3 regions of the Bacillus sp. JZ105 genome follow, and region 3 is predicted to be linked to each of the others. Evidence: riboswitches for the same ligand, from Rfam matches in the RefSeq annotation. Region 3 holds a riboswitch; each other region holds the start of a gene.

Region 1 (6,502 bases), 230 kb from region 3:
TCAAGAGAATTCGCCATTGTCATCTTATCTGCTTTCAGTAAGATGTCCCCGCGCATCCACGTATGAATATCAACATATTGCATTTTGTTAATATCACTGTAGCCTGCACTTTCCTCGAAGTATGTCTTCGTCACATCACGATACGTAATGTTCGGATCATACTGCTTTAAGAGGTTTTTCTTTACTGGCTCTTCAAAGATTTTCGCATTACCGATATAACGTTCCTCTAATGGTGTACAGCCGCGGACGATAAAGCTTTTTCCTTTCATTCCTTCTGGCATTAAGCGCGCCAGACGAAGAAGAAGCTTTTTCAGCATAGATGGTACAGATTCAAATGGTTTAAGAGAAAGCGGCTCACGGTAAATATTATATCCACCGAACAGCTCGTCTGCTCCCTCACCAGAAAGAACAACCGTCACTTGTTTCTTCGCTTCCTTTGCCACGAAGTACAATGGAATCGCCGCCGGATCAGCTAAAGGATCATCTAAATGCCAAACAATTTTCGGAAGCTCATTCATATATTCCTCAGGAGAAATCACCGCGCTGAAGTTTTGTAAGCCAAGCTTATCAGCCGTTTCCTTCGCTACATCAACTTCACTAAAGCCATCCTGCTGGAAGCCAACAGAAAACGTCTTCAGCTCAGGATGAAATTCCTTTGCGACAGATACGATGAAAGAAGAATCGATACCACCTGATAGGAATGAACCAACAGGTACATCACTTCTCATATGAATTTTCACAGAATCATAGATTGCATCGCGGACTTCTTCAATCAGCTTTTGTTCTTGTGTTTGCTCAGGCTTGAATTGAACCTTCCAGTAAGTCTTAAATTCAATCTCCTGTCCTGGGCGTAAAGTAAACTGATGACCTGGCTCTACTTTGTGAACCTTTTGATCAAGTGTATTTGGCTCAGGTACGAACTGGAATGACATATATTGCTGTAAGGATGTCTCATCAAATAAAATGTTCTCGTTCACTGCCATCAAGCTTTTGCGTTCAGACGCAAAGTACACTTGCTCATCCATTTGTGTAAAATAAAGCGGTTTGATGCCAAAAGGATCTCTTGCGCCATATAATAATTGCGCTTCTTTATCCCAAATTAAAAATGCAAACATGCCGCGAAGCTTTGAAGCCGCTTCTTCTTTATAATGACGGTATGTGGCAAGAAGTACTTCCGTATCAGAATCTGTGCTGAACGTATAGCCTTTTTTCACAAGCTCTTCCTTCAGCTCCACATAGTTATAAATTTCTCCGTTGAAAATAATCCAATACTTTTCATCTTCATAAGAAAGCGGCTGCTTTCCGTGCTCAACATCTATAATACTTAAACGTCTAAATCCAAATCCTACATGCTCATCATGAAAGTAACCCTCATCATCCGGACCACGATGAACGATGAGACGATTCATTTGTTTAATTAGCTCTTCCTGTTCAGTAGTTTCGGACAATGGACGGTGATTAAATACACCAACAAACCCACACATATTATTGCCTCCACGTTATGTTATTTCTTAAAAGTAGACCTATAATTAGACAGTATTTTGTCCGATTTTGTTTCACATTTTTTCGCTTTTTGCAGATTTTTTTTTAATCAAAAGGAAAACCGCTTAAAATAAGCGGTTTTTTATGTTGTTATTGTCCCAATGCTTCTTTGCGAAGTGTATCGGCTTTATCCGTTTTTTCCCACGGAAGATCTAAGTCGTGACGGCCGAAATGCCCGTATGCAGCTGTTTGTTTGTAGATCGGACGGCGCAGGTCAAGCATTTTAATAATGCCAGCTGGACGAAGATCAAAGTTTGCACGAACCACTTCAATTAATTTTTCTTCAGAAGCTTTTCCTGTTCCGAATGTATCAATTGAAATCGATACAGGCTGTGCAACCCCAATTGCATAAGCAAGCTGTACTTCACAAGAATCTGCAAGGCCGGCAGCTACGATGTTTTTCGCTACGTAACGTGCAGCGTATGCCGCAGAACGGTCAACCTTCGTTGCATCCTTACCTGAGAAAGCACCGCCGCCATGACGAGCGTATCCGCCATACGTATCAACGATGATTTTACGTCCAGTTAAACCAGCATCCCCTTGAGGTCCACCGATCACGAAACGGCCAGTTGGGTTAATAAAGTATTTTGTCTGTTCATCAATCAGTTCACTTGGAACGACAGGACTGATGACATGCTCTTTTAAGTCACTTTGAATTTGTTCAAGCGTCACTTCTGGTGCATGCTGCGTAGAAATAACCACTGTGTCAATACGAACTGGTTTGTTTTGCTCATCATATTCAACTGTGACTTGTGTTTTTCCGTCTGGACGAAGGTATGCAAGTGTTTCATTCTTGCGTACTTCTGTTAAACGGCGAGATAATTTATGCGCTAGTGAAATTGGCAGCGGCATGAGCTCTTCGGTTTCGTTGTTAGCAAAACCAAACATCAATCCTTGGTCACCTGCACCAATCGCATCAATTTCTTCTTCAGTCATTGTTCCTTCACGTGCTTCAAGCGCTTTGTCTACACCTTGCGCAATATCAGCAGACTGTTCATCAATTGATGTAAGTACCGCACATGTTTCCGCATCAAAACCATATTTCGCACGTGTGTAGCCAATTTCCTTAATTGTGTCACGCACCGTCTTTGGAATATCGACATAAGTAGACGTTGTAATTTCACCGCTTACTAATACGAGACCGGTTGTAACAGAAGTTTCACAGGCAACACGTGCATTTGGATCTTTCTTTAAAATTTCATCCAAAATGCTGTCTGAAATTTGATCACAGATTTTATCCGGATGTCCTTCTGTCACTGATTCTGAAGTAAATAAACGACGATTTTGACTCATAATGGCTATTTCCTCCTGTACAAGACCACATCATCCCAAGATGAGGCCTCCAATATGATACGGAACTCGTTCCCTCTTATATTTGAAAACGTTTATATTAGAGATGTTATTGGCAATTTGTTCATATGATATCCCAAAAATAAAAAAACCATTTCCTTCATTGCGAGGAAAGGGTCTGAGATCGCATGCCTTTCACTCTTATCGCTCAAGGTGTTCTTGTACCTTGCATCAGGTTAGCACCTTGGTTTCTCAGCATTTTCATGCCTTTTTCATAAGAAACCGGTTGCTGGGCTTCATCGGGCCTGTCCCTCCACCAACTCGGGATAAGAGTATCCGTTCAATAAGATATCTTATCTTAAACCCTTGCGTCATGTCAATGCTTCATAAGAATTATCTCCCTCTTTTTTCTCCTCACCATTAGCATCACCAAAAAGCATATTTTCATAGCAGAAATGAAAAAACACACACAAAAATTTTTAAATAGTATAGACTATTATTATTAATGTGTTATACTAATCGAAACAAACAAATTCAACGGTAAAGGAAGGGTTTTTTTATGAACTCAGTGGATTTAAAAGAAGATTTGCAGTCATTGCTCTCATTAGAAAATACGCACCAAAATTTATCTGTTCCGAAACTTGTTGAAAAGATTTTGGCACGTAATGAAGGCGTTTTAACATCAACTGGAGCTGTCCGCGCTACAACGGGAGCCTATACAGGACGTTCGCCTAAAGATAAATTTATCGTCAAAGAAGAAAGCTCTGAACATAAAATCGATTGGGGTCAAGTAAACCAGCCGATCTCCAAAGAAGCATTTGACCGTTTATATACAAAGGTTGTGTCATACTTAAAAGAACGTGATGAACTATTCGTCTTTGAAGGTTTTGCAGGCGCTGATGAAAGATACCGTATGCCGATTACAGTTGTAAACGAATTCGCATGGCACAATCTTTTTGCCAAGCAGCTATTTATCAGACCTGACGGGTCAACACCTTCTTCAAACGAAAAACCTTTCACCATCTTATCTGCACCGCACTTTAAAGCAGATCCTGCAACAGATGGCACAAACTCTGAAACGTTTATCATCGTTTCTTTTGAAAAACGCACGATTCTTATCGGTGGAACAGAATATGCAGGAGAAATGAAAAAGTCCATTTTCTCTGTGATGAACTACCTGCTTCCTGAGCAAGACATTTTATCCATGCACTGCTCAGCAAACGTAGGTCAAGAAGGCGATGTGGCCCTATTCTTCGGACTTTCAGGTACGGGTAAAACGACGCTTTCTGCAAGCGCAAGCCGCAAGCTGATCGGAGACGATGAACACGGCTGGTCTGGCACAGGGGTCTTCAATATCGAGGGCGGATGCTATGCGAAATGTGTGAACTTGAGTGAAGAAAAAGAACCGCAGATCTACAAAGCGATCAGCTTCGGATCAGTTCTTGAGAACGTTGTGCTTGATGAAGAAACACGTGAAGCGGATTATGATGATACATTCTTTACTGAAAATACACGCGCTGCTTACCCAATCGAAATGATTGATAACATCGTGAAACCAAGTATCGCAGGACATCCATCTGCTATTGTCTTCTTAACAGCTGATGCGTTTGGCGTCTTACCTCCAATCAGCCGTTTAACAAAAGAGCAGGCAATGTACCATTTCTTGAGCGGGTACACAAGTAAATTAGCTGGAACTGAGCGCGGTGTCACATCACCAGAAACGACATTCTCTACTTGCTTCGGTTCACCATTCCTTCCGCTTCCAGCTCACGTCTATGCTGAAATGCTTGGCAAAAAGATTGATGAGCACGGTGCAAAAGTATTCCTTGTGAATACAGGCTGGACTGGCGGAGGCTACGGTACAGGCAGACGAATGAATCTCGCTCATACAAGAGCAATGGTACAGGCAGCAATCGAAGGTGACCTTGACAATGCCGAGATGATCACTGATGACATCTTTGGATTACACATCCCGCTTCATATTCCTGGTGTACCAGATGAAGTGCTTCAGCCTGCTAAAACATGGGATGACCAAGAAGCTTATCAAGAAAAAGCACACTTCCTTGCCAATGAATTTAAAAAGAACTTCCAAAAATTCAGCCACGCGGCAAGTGACATTGAAGCCAAAGGCGGACCACTCGTATAACCAAATGAAAAAAGCTGAGGAGAATTCAATCCCTCAGCTTTTTTAGTTTGTTGAATGCAATGACACAAGACGGTACGTCACCTTCGTGACATTGTCTGTCAGCTCCAGCTTTTCAACATGTGCTGTCCCTGTTTTTTCTCCGTCTTTCGTTTTGCGCACCTCAAGTGGAATATTTAACGGATAAATGCGGTATCCATCCTTCATGAGTTCAAATACATTTTCTTCAATTCTTGTCTCTTTTCCCTTTGTGACAATCATTGTATTAAATTCAACAGGCATTCCCATAATGAAAATCCCCCTACTTTCTATATTTCGTTATACTGCTTATTTTACCACATTTCCGCTTTTTCGGCTGTGCATCCATGTGGTCAGCCTTCTCACAATTTCTCGATTATGCTGCGGCGGAAAATAGTGGTTGTATCCGTGGAAATACCATGTCTCTACGGACTTTCCGTGCTGGCGCAGCGCATCTTCTAACAAATACGCATGCTCAATCGATACATTTTGATCTTCTTCTCCGTGAATGATAAGGACAGGTGCTTCAATTTTGTCCACATCATTTAAAGGGGTTCTGTTCTCATATGCCTCTGGCACCTTATGCGGCGGTCCGCCAATCACACGCTTCATCATCCGTCTCATATCCACACGCTCTTCATAAGTCAGTTTCATGTCACTGACGCCTCCCCATGTGACAAAGGAAGCCGCCTCCTGTTTCATTTCAACAGCGGTCCAAATGCCCATAATACCGCCTCGCGAAAAACCAAAGATATGAATGCGGTCCTTCTTCACTTTTTTGTGCTGTTTTAACAGCTGAAAGGCAGCGAACGCATCTTTTCGATCTTCTCCGGCAAAATCTTCGTTCCCTTCGCCTCCTTGGTTTCCTCGGTAAAAGGGAGCAAAGACGACAAAACCCTGCGCGGCAAATTGCACAATCCGGCCTGGTCTGACCATCCCCACATTTTTAATGCCGCCTCGTAAATACAAAAAGCCGTCGTAGAAACCTTCTCCGGCCGGTTCAGCGAGCAGCCCTTTCATCCGAAGTCCATCTGCCTCATAGGTCACTGTATATAAGTGAATATGCGGATGGGGCGACGGAAACCTTCTTTTTTCCACAATCACTCGATTTCTCTCCTTTTCATCTTTGATTACGTCCATTGCTTCAGCATCGCTTCTGCGACAAGCTGGCCTGATTTTGTCACCATCGGCGTGCCGCCGCCTGGATGACTTGTTCCTCCAACAAACCAAAGTCCTTCAATATCTTTTGACCGATTATTGATGCGAAAGAACGCCTGTTTGAACGAGTTTGAAGACATGCCATAAATGGCTCCACGATATGCCCCCGTTTTCTGCTGCAGATCGAGCGGGGTTTGAACCGCTTCATATTCAATAAGCTCATCCAAATCAAAAAGACCTTTTTCCATTAATTTGTTTTTTACATGCTGACGATATGTCTCCTTTAGCATGTCCCAATCTTGCTCTTTTGTCACATAAGGTGCATTGGCCAGTACAAACAGGTTGCTTCTT
Region 2 (6,502 bases), 1.7 Mb from region 3:
TTTTTTGCGTCGCTTGTCCAAAAGGTGCAGAAAAAAGTACAGGAAGGGGCAGATATCATTAATTTGGGACAGGGAAATCCTGATCAGCCAACTCCTCCGCACATTGTAAAAGCCATGCAGGAAGCGGTAGCAAAACCTGAAAATCATCAATACTCCTCATTCCGTGGAACAGCGAAATTAAAAAAGGCTGCTGCCGCTTTTTATGAAAGAGAATATGGCGTCACACTTGATCCAAAGGCGGAAATTGCGATTTTATTTGGCGGGAAAGCAGGGCTTGTTGAGCTGCCGCAATGCCTGCTGAATCCGGGTGATACGCTTCTTGTCCCTGATCCTGGCTATCCTGATTATTGGTCAGGCGCTGTGCTTGCTGGAGCGCATATGGTAACCATGCCACTTCTTGAAAAAAATGATTTTTTACCTGACTACGATTTGCTGCCTGAAGATGATAAGAAAAAGGCAAAATTAATGTACTTAAATTACCCCAACAATCCGACGGGGGCTACGGCAAGCCGTTCATTTTTTGAAGAAACCGTTACGTTTGCGAAAGATCATAAGCTATGTGTTGTCCATGATTTTGCATATGGCGGCATTGGCTTTGATGGAGAAAAGCCGCTCAGCTTTCTGCAAATAGAGGGGGCGATAGAGACGGGAATAGAAATTTACACATTGTCTAAAACGTACAATATGGCAGGGTGGAGAGTAGGATTTGCAGCTGGAAATTCGTCTGTTATTGAAGCCATTGAGCTTTATCAGGATCATCTGTTTGTCTCCCTGTTTAAAGCCACTCAAGATGCAGCAGCGGAAGCGCTATTAAGCGATCAAACGTGCGTACAGGTGCAAAATGATCGATATGAGAAAAGGCGGAATGTGTGGATTGCTGCCTGCAAAGAAATTGGCTGGGAAGTCAGTGCACCAAAGGGATCATTTTTTGCTTGGTTAAAGGTGCCGGAAGGATATACATCTGAAGCCTTTTCTGACTTATTATTAGAGAAGGCACATGTTGTGGTTGCGCCAGGTAATGGCTTTGGTGATCACGGTGAAGGGTACGTGAGAGCAGGGCTTCTAACAAGTGAGGAGCGGTTACAAGAAGCTGCTCAGCGCATCGCTGCCTTGAATCTGTTTGAAAAAAAGCCATTGACAACATAAAAAAATGGTGCGATAATTCAGGCAATATTTAAGAAAATTGAATATTCTTATCAAGAGTAGGCAGAGGGACTAGCCCAATGAAGCCCGGCAACCGACTTCCATGAAGCACGGTGCTAATTCTTGCAGCAAGCGCTGAGAGATAAGATTCGGATGAATGACACGAAACAACCTCTTTAAGGCGCTCAAGAAGCACTTGAAGAGGTTTTTTTATTGAATATATGCATGACGCAATCGAAAGGGGATTCCTAGTGAGTGAATTACTGGCAACATACGTATTAACACATCGAGAGGATGAACAAATAAATCGAAAAGTGGAGCAGATCGCGCTTGGTTTAACAGTTGGATCATGGACGGATTTGCCGCAGCTCAAAAAGGAGCAGCTTCAAAAGCATAAAGGCCGAGTTGAAAAAGTATTAGAAAAAGCTGCTCCAGCCGAAAATGGTCTTTATCAATCAGAGGTGACGATTGCTTATCCTGAGGCAAACTTTTCAGCTGATTTACCAGCAGTTTTCACGACGATTTTTGGAAAGCTTTCACTAGATGGAAAAGTGAAGCTAGTCGATATCCAATTTTCTGAAGAATTTAAAAAAAGCCTGCCAGGACCTGTATTTGGAATTGACGGCATTCGAAAAAAGGTAGGCGTGTTTGATCGTCCATTATTGATGAGTATTTTTAAAGGCGTTATCGGCCGTGATATGCAGGATTTAAAAGAGCAGCTCCGTTTACAGGCATTAGGCGGGGTTGACTTCATCAAAGACGATGAAATTTTATTTGAAAGTCCATTAGCTCCTTTTGAAGAGCGAATCAAAGAAGGAAAAGCGATTTTAAAAGAAACCTATGAAGAGACAGGACACCGCACGCTGTATGCTGTCAATTTAACGGGCAGAACCTTTGACCTGAAGGATCGGGCGAGAAAGGCCGCTGAACTTGGGGCAGATGCGCTCTTATTCAATGTCTTTGCTTACGGCCTGGATGTCATGCAAAGCCTAGCTGAGGACCCAGACATTCCACTGCCGATTATGGCGCATCCTGCTGTGAGTGGTGCTTTGACATCCTCTCCTGAATATGGATTTTCGCATTCTCTTCTTTTAGGCAAATTAAATCGATATGCTGGCGCTGATTTGAGCCTTTTTCCCTCACCTTATGGGTCGGTTGCACTTCCGAAAAAAGATGCCTTTGGAATCTATGAAGCTTGTGTGAAAGAGGATACGGTTCAAAAAACATTCCCTGTCCCGTCAGCAGGCATTCATCCAGGAATGGTTCCAGTATTGATCAAAGATTTTGGAATTGATCATGTGATAAATGCAGGTGGAGGCATACACGGACATCCGCGGGGAGCCATCGGCGGAGGGAAGGCATTTCGTTCGATCATTGATGCAGTGATTCACGAAGAGTCCATCCGAGATAAGGCGGCTTCCTGCCAAGACTTAAAAGCGGCACTTGATCTTTGGGGAAGGGTAGCAGAATAATGAAAAAACCAATTGTATGCTGTGATTTTGATGGAACAATTACAAAAAATGATAATATCATCCGCATCATGAAACAGTTTGCACCAAGTGAATGGACGAAGCTGAAGGATGGTGTCCTGTCAAAGGAAATCACCATTCAAGAAGGCGTCGGGCAGATGTTTCAATTACTGAAAAGTGATCAGAAGGAAGCCATTCAATCATTTATATTAGAGGATACAGAGATTCGAGAAGGGTTTAAGCAATTTGTGGATGAAGTAAAAAAAGCAGACATTCCTTTCTATGTACTTAGCGGCGGTATGGACTTTTTTGTTTACCCGATCCTCGAAGGCATTGTCGATCGAGACGATATTTATTGCAACCATGCATCATTTGGGGAAGACCATATTCAGATTGAATGGCCGCATGCCTGCGATACGCAATGTCAAAATGGCTGCGGATGCTGCAAGCCCTCAATCATTCGAAAGCTGACTCATGAGGATGACTTCATCATCATGATCGGAGATTCAGTGACTGATGTGGAGGCGGCGAAGCATGCAGATCTTACGTTTGCGCGCGACTACTTGCTCAATGAATGTCAAGAGCTCGGGCTCGTACATAAGGAGTACGACACATTTATTGATCTACACGCGCAATTTGTTCAAATAAAGGAAGTGAAGGAATGGCAGACGCAAAGAGCAAACGCTGGCAGGAGCTAGCAGACGTTAAACGTGAACTGGCTCAAAGAGATTGGTTTTTCGGAACAAGCGGTAATTTATCGATCAAGGTGTCGGATGATCCAATCACGTTTTTGGTGACGGCAAGCGGCAAAGATAAACGAAAAGAAACAAACGAAGATTTTGTGCTAGTAAATGCGGCAGGCCAGACCCATCATCCGAACGAGCCGCTTAGACCATCAGCTGAAACACTGCTTCACACGTACGTGTATGAACGGACGAAAGCAGGCTGCTGCCTCCATGTCCATACAATCGATAATAATGTGATATCAGAGCTGTACGGGGATAAGGGAGAGATTCGTTTTAAAGGCAACGAAATCATCAAAGCGCTTGGTTATTGGGAAGAGGATGCAGAAGTGTCGATTCCGATTATTGAAAATCCAGCTCATATTCCGCAGCTTGCAGAGCAATTTGCAAAACATCTGACACTAGAGGCGTCATCTGGTGCTGTACTCATTCGCAATCATGGCATCACGGTCTGGGGAAAAACAGCCTTTGAAGCAAAACGAGTATTAGAAACATATGAATTTTTATTTAGCTATCACTTAAAATTAGCGCTTTATCAACAGCAGCTTGTAAGATAAAAAGGAGGAAAAGCACATGGCGACGATTTTGATTCATAACGAAGAGAACACATTACTGGAAAGCGAGCAAGAGGTAGCATCATATTTAGAAAACCAAGGGGTCATTTATGAGCATTGGGATATTGAAAAGCTGCCAAACCGTTTATCAGAAAAGTATGATTTAACCGATGAGGAAAAGGAAGAGATTTTGACTGTTTTCCAAAAAGAAATCCAAAGTATTTCTGAAAAAAGAGGGTACAAAGCGCAGGATGTCATTTCATTATCTGATGCCACGCCAAATCTTGATGAGCTGCTCCAAAACTTTAAACGTGAGCATCACCATACAGATGATGAAGTACGCTTTATTGTGAGCGGGCACGGAATCTTTGCTATTCAAGGCAAGGATGGCGTCTTTTTTGATGTGAGATTGAATCCAGGTGATTTAATTTCTGTTCCGCCAAACATTCGTCATTACTTTACACTTCAAGAGGATCGCAAAGTGGTCGCAGTTCGCATATTTGTCACAACTGAGGGCTGGGTGCCGATTTACGAGGAAGAAACGGTTTAATGATAGAGCTGATCATTCCGCATGAGGCGGAAGATCAGCTTTTTTTTAGGAGATTAGATATAAAATGAGAAAGAAAATAGTTGATTTTGATCTTCTGCATAGGATAAAATTCTGTTTAATCAATGTGTCAGTCCTGTCCAATTTTGAAGTTTACCCCCAAATTTGATTGGGTAAAAGGTCTTTAGGCTGTAAAAAATTAAATAAAATAAGCATATTTAATTTAATTTACAAATAAAGTATAATTTTGGTGTCGGATCATTTTGAGCATAGACAGTCGAAATCATTGCGGGAGCTGAGATCATGAATATTTATGTAAGGAAAGAACAATTGCTGATGTCCATTGATGAGAAGAGAAAACAAATGGTAGAAGCTGCTCAAGTGGAAGGGTACACTGGTGAGACGACAATTAAATATAGTCAAGAACTGGACAACCTGATGAATGAGTATCAGCATCTTCTTTTTCATGAGAAACAATCTGCCCCCTCCTTTCATGATCTAGTGTCTCAAATGAGTCTATTATCTGTGAACCGCCCCTCTTATTGACATGAAAAACCGGTCTTGCATAAGCAAAACCGGCTGACATCTTCAGTTATGCTGAGTGAGCAGAAGGAAGCATGATCATGACAGTCGTTCCTTTATTCACTTCGCTATGAATATCAATTGTTCCGCCATACATCGAAATGATTCGTTTACACACGACAAGCCCAAGACCTGTGCCTTTTTCCTTCGACGTAATAAAGGGGAGGAAGATGTGCTTTAACATCTCTTCTGGTATGCCTTCACCTGTATCCTCTACTTTAATGATGACATGTTCTTTTTCAGCTTCGATCACAATCTTCAAATGACCGCCGTTTGGCATCGCTTCTAAAGAGTTCTTTGCTACATTTAAAACGACTTGTTTAATATGATCCTTTGTGCAATACACGCCCACATCTTGAATCGTATTGATTTGCAAATCCACTTCGACATTATAAAGGTTTGCCTCAGAGAAAACGATCGGCATGATCTCACTTACAATTTCTTTTACAGAGTTATTCTGCCATTTTTCAGCCGTTGGTTTTCCTAAGACAAGAAATTCACTGACGATTTGGTTGATCCGCTTAATTTCTTCCTCAATGACAGAAAAATAGAGCTGATCTTCTTCTGAATGATACTTCTTTTGCAATAGCTGGATAAATCCGCTAATCCCTGTTAATGGGTTGCGAATTTCGTGTGCTGTACTTGCTGCGAGTGTTCCGATCAATTCAAGCTTTTGCGCTTCGTTTTGATGACGCTCCTGCTGAGTTTGCCGCCTTAACACGATATATTGGACGAGTGTGAATAAAATATTTAATAAGATAAACGCACTGGATAAAGGGATGAGCATCACAGACAGCACTTCACTAGTTGAAGCACGCTGCGGAAAGACCTCCAGCTTCCAGCTGTTTTCATCTAAATATGTAGACACGGTGCTGCCGCCTTCGGGTACTGGCTGTGGACCGCTTGTAAAGACGACATGTCCATTTTGATTCAGCATCTTAAAATGAAGATCAGGGTTCAATACATTCATAATATTTCTTAAATAATCAATTTGAATGGCGGCAATCAGCACATTGGTGACCTCTTCGTTTTCATCGAGTACAGGCACACAAATGGAGAGAATCCGCTGTTTTGTAATTCGGCTCACATAGTTGTCTGTGATCACAGTCTGCTTGGTCACTTGAATGCGTTTAAAGTAATCTCTGAATGATAGGTTGATTTTTTCCTTTAACGGGGTGGTGCTTGCTGTTACATTTCCTTTTTTGTCTAGGAGATACAGACCTGAAAAACGAGGTTCTTGTTTATAGATTTTCTCTAGGATGTTTTGTACTTTTTTCGTTTCAAGCGGCTGGTCAAATCCCATGGCAAGGGAAGTTAATCTCGCTTCTGTTTCACTTATTAAATAATTCATTTGGTTTTTGTGAATATTTAACATAAGTGTAGCGGTTTGTTTGTTCTTTAAATCGATTTTTTCAGTTTCTTTTTCGTAGATAAAATAACTAATGATTAGGGTTGGAAGCATGA
Region 3 (6,502 bases):
GATTTCGTATCACCGAATGTACCGTCACCCATCAGTTTTGTGATGTTCTCAGATACGACGTCTCCATCATTCATCAAGCCAAGCGCCCATTCGATTTTACTGTCACGGCCATTTGCCATACCGCGTCTGTTTACATATACTGTGACTCCTTCTGCAAGGTTATCTACAGCACCGTATGTGACGCGGGCGTTAGCGCCTGTGAACACTTCAGAAACGATATTGAAGATCGCTTCTTTCGGTTTTGCTGAACTGATGTAGTTTTCTACATATGTCACAGCACTATGATCGTCTGCTACGACGATGACATGGTTGAACAAAGTCGTTTCGTCATTTTCATGAAGATAAACAGCTTGAATTGGTGCTTCAAGCTCTACGTTTTTCGGTACATAGAGGAAAGCTCCGCCATTCACTAAAGCAGCATGTAAAGCTGTTAGTTTATGCTCATCCACTTTCACTGCATCTGTCATGAAGTATTGTTTCACTAAATCTCCATGCTCACGAATCGCTGTATGAAGATCAGTGAAGATCACACCTTTGTCTTTTGCTTCAGCTGAAAGAGACAAATAGGCCGGCGTTTGATCACGTTGAATGTAAACTGTCTTATTTGTGTCCTCTAAATCAATCAGAGATTTCACTTCTTCTGGAAGCTCTTCTAATGATCCAAATGGCGCACTTTCGACTGTATGCTGTTTGAAATTCGTTAAATTCCATTTTGAAATATTCGTTTTGTCAGGCTTTGGCATTGGGAGGTCTTCTGCTTTTTCAAGAGCCTGTAAGCGAAGGGAGCTCATCCATGCCGGTTCCTGATGCTTCTCGGAGAAGCTTTTGACATAATCTTGATCTACTGATAATTTCGTTTCTAATGTCATCAATAATCCTCCTAACGCTTACGCTTCTTGACCAACAGTTTCGTCTTCAATTCCTAACTCTTTTTTAATCCAATCATAGCCTTCTGCTTCTAGACGCTGCGCGAGTTCTGGTCCGCCAGATTTCACGATACGGCCTTGCATCATGACATGAACGTGATCTGGTGTGATGTAGTTCAGCAGACGCTGATAGTGAGTGATCATTAAGCAGCCGAAGCTTTCGCCGCGCATTTTGTTAATTCCTTTAGAAACAACTTTCAAGGCATCGATATCAAGACCAGAATCGATTTCGTCAAGGATGGCGATCTTTGGTTCAATCATCATTAATTGAAGAATTTCGTTGCGTTTTTTCTCCCCGCCTGAGAAACCTTCATTTAAGTAGCGCTGTGCCATATCTGGGTCCATTTCAAGGAACTCCATGTTTTCGTCCATTTTGCGGATGAATTTCATAAGAGAGATTTCATCGCCTTCTTCTCTGCGTGCGTTAATTGCAGAACGAAGGAAGTCAGCATTTGTAACACCACTGATTTCAGATGGGTATTGCATCGCAAGGAAAAGACCAGCTTGAGCGCGCTCATCTACTTCCATTTCAAGGACATCTTCGCCATCAAGCAAGATGCTGCCTTTTGTTACTTCATATTTAGGGTGGCCCATAATGGCAGCAGATAAAGTAGATTTACCTGTTCCGTTTGGTCCCATTACTGCGTGGAATTCTCCACCTTTTATCTCGAGGTTTACACCCTTTAAGATTTCTTTCCCTTCAATCTCAACGTGCAAGTCCTTAATTGTTAATGTCGAAGCAGTCATATATCGATACCTCCAAAATAATCATTATTCTCAATTTATTCTCATTCTAATTTTATAACAAATTAAAACTGAATACAACACATTCACAATAAGCGTGAGAGGATGCTCTCAAAATTCTAACAAAAAAAGCAGATAGATAAAAGGATTTATGTCGAAAAGACTGTTTTCATAAAGAAAGGGCGGGAAACTATTCTCCCCGCCCCTCAGCTATTATTAGCCTCGTATATTCATTTTTGCGAGCTGTCTTTTCTCATCTCGATAGGACTGCTCTCGTTTATATTCCACTTTCATCCTTAAGTCATGGTCTCTTTCGTACTCTGCATAGCTCATGCCATGAGCTTGATGCATGGCCTTTTCCATCTCGGCGGTATAGTCCAATCCCAGTGTACTATGGTCCGAACAAATAATAAACCATTCCCTTCCTTCGAGTGTAGCTTTATTGTAGCAAACGTATGCGTCTTCACTCAAAAGGGATATGACACCTTATGCTGGCATATTTTCTCACACAATCGGATGAGAAGCGCTCAACTCCCTGAGATGGAAAAATACCGTGTTTTGCTTCCCTTAATGCGTCTGTCCTCCAAATTCATCAATACATTGCTGAACGACAGTGATTCCTTGGCTTAGTGCTGCCCCGCCGCCAAAAGCTGCCGCCACGCTGACAACCTCCAGCAAATTCTCTTCTGTCGCCCCTTGATCGAGCGCTCCTTTTGTATGATAAATCATGCAGTATTCATCCTGCGCATGAATACTGATACCGAGGGCAATTATTTGTTTTTCCTTTTGCGTTAATGAATCGCTTTGGAAGCACTGCTCCGTAAATTCATTGAATTTCTTTCCAAACACCGGCATTTTCTTCTGAAATTCACCCATTGCGGTTTTATAATCAGTCAGTGATTGCTGCATGGATCCGCTCATATGCTGTTCATTCATCTTGATTCCATCCCTTCAGGTCATTTGTACGTTTTTATTATGAGCGAGATTTGAAAAAATACACAAAAAACCTCGCTTTGGTAGAAGCGAGGTTGAAATGTTGTTACTCAGATACAGGCAATACTGCACCGTCATATTTTTTGTCGATGAATTCTTTGATTTTATCAGAGTGAAGAACTTCCATTAATGCCTTGATCTTATCTGATTTTTCGTCACCTTTGCGAACCGCAACGATGTTTGCATATGGGTTGTTCTTTGTTTGCTCAAGTTCGATTGAATCTTTTTTCGGATTCAATTTATTTTGGATCGCATAGTTGACGTTGATAAATACAGCATCGCCTTCACTGTTTTCATAAGCTTTCGCAGTTAATTCAGGCGCGATTTTTTTGAATTTTAGGTTCTTTGGGTTTTCTTTAATGTTCTTTACTGTTGCGTTGATTGTATCAACCTTCGGATCAAGCTTGATGACACCAGCATTTTGCAGCAGGGCAAGCATACGGCCTTGTTCAGCTACGTTGTTTGTCATGATGATTGTGCCGCCGTTTGGAATATCTTTTACGGATTTGTATTTCTTAGAGTAGATACCGAAAGGCTCAAGGTGAACCGCACCAGCACTCACTAGGTTATAATCTTTGTTTGATTTATTTTCTTCGTTTAAGTAAGGGATATGTTGGAAAAAGTTCGCATCCACTTCTTTTTCAGCTAACGCTTTGTTGTACATTTTATAATCGCTAAGCACTTTCACTTTTAAATCGTAGCCTTTTTCTTTTAGAAGTGGTTTTGCTTCTTCAAGAATTTCGGCATGCGGCGTTTTTGAAGCGGCAACCGTAATGGTTTTGCTTTCACTTGCGTTATTAGATGAACCGCACGCAGCTAAAATACCTGCAAATGCTAGAAATAGTGCACTTAAAATCAATTTCTTCATGAATAAATCCTCCCTTAACGTTTATCAATTTTATTTGTAATCAAATCACCGATTATTTGAATAATAAAGACGATGATGAGAATAAACACAGTAGCTACAAGTGTGACATCTGTATTACCAGATTGGTACCCTTCCACATAGGCGAGGTCACCAAGTCCGCCTGCTCCAATTGCACCTGCAATCGCAGTAGAGCCAATCAGAGCAATTGCTGTTACGGTAATACCTGAAATAAGGGCTGGCAATGATTCTGGCAGCAATACTTTGAAAATGATTGTTGACGTTTTTGCTCCCATTGATCGTGCTGCTTCAATGACTCCTTTATCTACCTCACGCAGTGCAATTTCGACAAGACGTGCATAGAATGGAGCTGACCCTATGACAAGGGCAGGGAGTGCTGCATTTGGGCCAAGAATCGTATGCATTAAGAATTTCGTAAACCCTAGTAATAAAATAATTAAAATGATAAAAGGAATCGATCTGAAAATATTGACGACAGCGCCGATGACAGCATTTATCGGTTTATTTTCCCAAAGACCGCCTTTTCCTGTAAGGAAGAGCAGGAGCCCTAAGATAATCCCGATTGCAAAGGCAAATGCCAATGAAATCAGTGTCATATACACCGTTTCACCTGTTGCACTCCAGATGACGTCTAAATCAACGTTCGGAAACCATTTCTCAAACATGTGTCATCACCTCGATTTCAACCTGTTTGCTTTGGATATAGGCGATGGCTTTTTCTACCTCGGTCTCTTCTCCATTAATGTGGATAAAGAGTGTTCCAAACGCGCCTTCCTGCGTTTGAGAAATCTTCCCTTGAAGGATATTCACATCGACATTGAAGGATCGAATGATTTCAGTGATCAGCGGCTGCTCGGCAGAGTCTCCAATAAAGGACAACCGTACGACCTGACCTTCTTTTACTCGTTCTAAGACGTGCTCGATTGTTTCTTTCGCTTCCTCTGGTTCTGCAAGCTGTTTCACAAATCGTTTCGTCATTTCTTCCTTCGGTTGTCTGAAGACGCGTAATACTTCGCCTTCTTCGACAATGCGTCCATTTTCCATGACCGCGACGCGATGACAAATTTTGCGAATGACGTGCATTTCATGTGTAATGAGCACAATCGTGAGCCCTAACCTTTTATTGATATCCGCCAAAAGTTCAAGGATCGAATCGGTCGTTTGCGGATCTAGCGCAGATGTCGCTTCGTCACATAGAAGAACCTTTGGATCATTCGCTAATGCTCTCGCAATGCCGACACGCTGTTTTTGCCCGCCGCTTAGCTGAGACGGGTATGCATTTTCTTTTCCTTCTAAACCGACCAATTTAATCAGTTCATTCGCACGCTCTCTCCGTTTCGATGTCGGTACACCTGCGATCTCAAGCGGGAACATAATGTTTTGTCTCACCGTTCTTGACCAAAGCAAGTTAAAGTGCTGGAAGATCATGCTGATTTCTTGTCTGGCTTTCCGAAGTTTCGCATTTGATACTTCATTGATCCGGTTGCCTGCCACTTCAACAATTCCTTCTGTTGGCAGCTCCAGACCGTTTAATAGGCGAATAAGCGAGCTTTTCCCTGCACCGCTATACCCGATAATTCCGAATATTTCACCTTTATCAATATCCAAGTTGACGTCTTTCACGGCATCAACATTTCCGCTTTTTGAATGGTACGTTTTTGATACATTCTGTAAATGGATCACAGTCTGATCACCTGCTTTCTTGCTGAATCTATAGGTTTCCATCACATACGTTATTTATTCTTCTTTGTGTCATGACTCTAGCCTGGCGCCAGGTCAGTAAAAAAGACCTAACTGCAACGCAAGCAGAAAGGCCTTTTATGTCAATTACGCCTTTCTCTCATCTTTCAAAGCGCTGCGGCTTTGAGTGAATTGGCACCAATTTCAGCTATGCTGACGGTTGCCGGGTTTCATAGGGCACGTCCCTCCACCTCTCTTAATAAGAGAAAATATGTTGTTTTATGTGATGTTCATGTTTTTACTAACGTAGAATATCATGCTACCCGAGATATGTCAACGCTGTAAATCGCTAATTTCCAAGTAAACAACTACGTTATCATTTTTCGAAAAAAACCGTTCGTCAGCCAAAGCACTGCCTCTAGTCTCAGGAGCGCACGGAATGACCCTTTCACTTTGACTTGTCCCCTGCTGATTAACTGCTGTAAGGACATATCTCCATCTAATAATTGTAGAATCTCTTTCCTCTCACCATAAAAGATGAGATCCGATAACTCAATTGCAGGTAGTTTCTTCACTTCACCACGTTCATCCACAATCAATGTACAAGAGTCAGTTTCCGCCTCAAATGTAATCTTCAAGGATGATGATGAGAGCAGCGGCTTTAATAATAAACGCTGCCCTGTGTTACCATGGGCTTTCACATTTTCCACATGTATAACCTCCCTGTCATTTGGTTATACATAACATTTCTCTACAAACATCGGCTTGTCCTTTATAAATAACTCGACAAATTTTCAAATGAATTTCTTGAAATATGACAAAAAACCGCTTTATTTAGCGGTTTCAATCATTTCATGAAGATATGGAACTGAGTGAAAGGCATAGCCTTTTTGCACCAATTCACCTTTTTTAAACAGGAGAAAGCAAGGAACACTCTCAATTTCAAATGCTTTCGCAAAGCCTGGTGAATAGTTTAAATTGTTTTCGTAAAATGGTACATCCGGCTGCATGGCGTCTACAACTGCCAGCATTTTCTTTGCCAGCTGGCATGTTCCGCAAAACGGTGTATATAAGTATAAAAGAAATAAATCGTCCTCTATCTCCTTGAATTCGTGTTCTTCAATCTCTTTCATATACGTCCACCCTCATAAATATTTCGAATGAACATCAATGTTTGCAGCTAATAGGATAGATGCAATGTGGGCTGACGGTGAAGCGGCCACTTCGCGGTACGTTCTGTCGACAAAAAGATGAAGTGCTTCAGGGAATTCTT

Evidence for each region. Region 3 has a riboswitch for S-adenosylmethionine ahead of M1D81_RS15610 (methionine ABC transporter ATP-binding protein). Riboswitches for the same ligand answer to the same signal wherever they lie in the genome.
Region 1: it holds a riboswitch for S-adenosylmethionine, as region 3 does, so the genes downstream of both, metK (methionine adenosyltransferase) here and M1D81_RS15610 (methionine ABC transporter ATP-binding protein) in region 3, are expected to answer to the same signal.
Region 2: it holds a riboswitch for S-adenosylmethionine, as region 3 does, so the genes downstream of both, mtnW (2,3-diketo-5-methylthiopentyl-1-phosphate enolase) here and M1D81_RS15610 (methionine ABC transporter ATP-binding protein) in region 3, are expected to answer to the same signal.

Annotation. Positions count from the first base shown of each region.
Region 1 covers NZ_CP096387.1:2,782,858-2,789,359, forward strand. Annotated here, with positions in the region: gene asnB (asparagine synthase (glutamine-hydrolyzing)) at 1-1,484, opposite strand, end outside; gene metK (methionine adenosyltransferase) at 1,633-2,835, opposite strand; SAM riboswitch class I at 3,031-3,165, opposite strand; gene pckA (phosphoenolpyruvate carboxykinase (ATP)) at 3,392-4,978, shown strand; gene M1D81_RS14275 (DUF2584 domain-containing protein) at 5,021-5,263, opposite strand; gene M1D81_RS14280 (alpha/beta hydrolase family protein) at 5,303-6,097, opposite strand; gene M1D81_RS14285 (phytoene desaturase family protein) at 6,124-6,502, opposite strand, start outside.
Region 2 covers NZ_CP096387.1:1,327,127-1,333,628, forward strand. Annotated here, with positions in the region: gene M1D81_RS06745 (aminotransferase class I/II-fold pyridoxal phosphate-dependent enzyme) at 1-1,146, shown strand, start outside; SAM riboswitch class I at 1,191-1,292, shown strand; gene mtnW (2,3-diketo-5-methylthiopentyl-1-phosphate enolase) at 1,395-2,615, shown strand; gene M1D81_RS06755 (2-hydroxy-3-keto-5-methylthiopentenyl-1-phosphate phosphatase) at 2,615-3,310, shown strand; gene M1D81_RS06760 (methylthioribulose 1-phosphate dehydratase) at 3,274-3,912, shown strand; gene M1D81_RS06765 (1,2-dihydroxy-3-keto-5-methylthiopentene dioxygenase) at 3,929-4,459, shown strand; gene M1D81_RS06770 (aspartyl-phosphate phosphatase Spo0E family protein) at 4,760-5,002, shown strand; gene M1D81_RS06775 (ATP-binding protein) at 5,049-6,502, opposite strand, start outside.
Region 3 covers NZ_CP096387.1:3,012,021-3,018,522, forward strand. Annotated here, with positions in the region: gene sufD (Fe-S cluster assembly protein SufD) at 1-869, opposite strand, end outside; gene sufC (Fe-S cluster assembly ATPase SufC) at 888-1,673, opposite strand; gene M1D81_RS15590 (hypothetical protein) at 1,887-2,021, opposite strand; gene M1D81_RS15595 (carboxymuconolactone decarboxylase family protein) at 2,238-2,606, opposite strand; gene metQ (methionine ABC transporter substrate-binding lipoprotein MetQ) at 2,710-3,531, opposite strand; gene M1D81_RS15605 (methionine ABC transporter permease) at 3,546-4,214, opposite strand; gene M1D81_RS15610 (methionine ABC transporter ATP-binding protein) at 4,207-5,232, opposite strand; SAM riboswitch class I at 5,387-5,495, opposite strand; gene M1D81_RS15615 (SCP2 sterol-binding domain-containing protein) at 5,598-5,939, opposite strand; gene M1D81_RS15620 (thioredoxin family protein) at 6,060-6,362, opposite strand; gene M1D81_RS15625 (toprim domain-containing protein) at 6,375-6,502, opposite strand, start outside.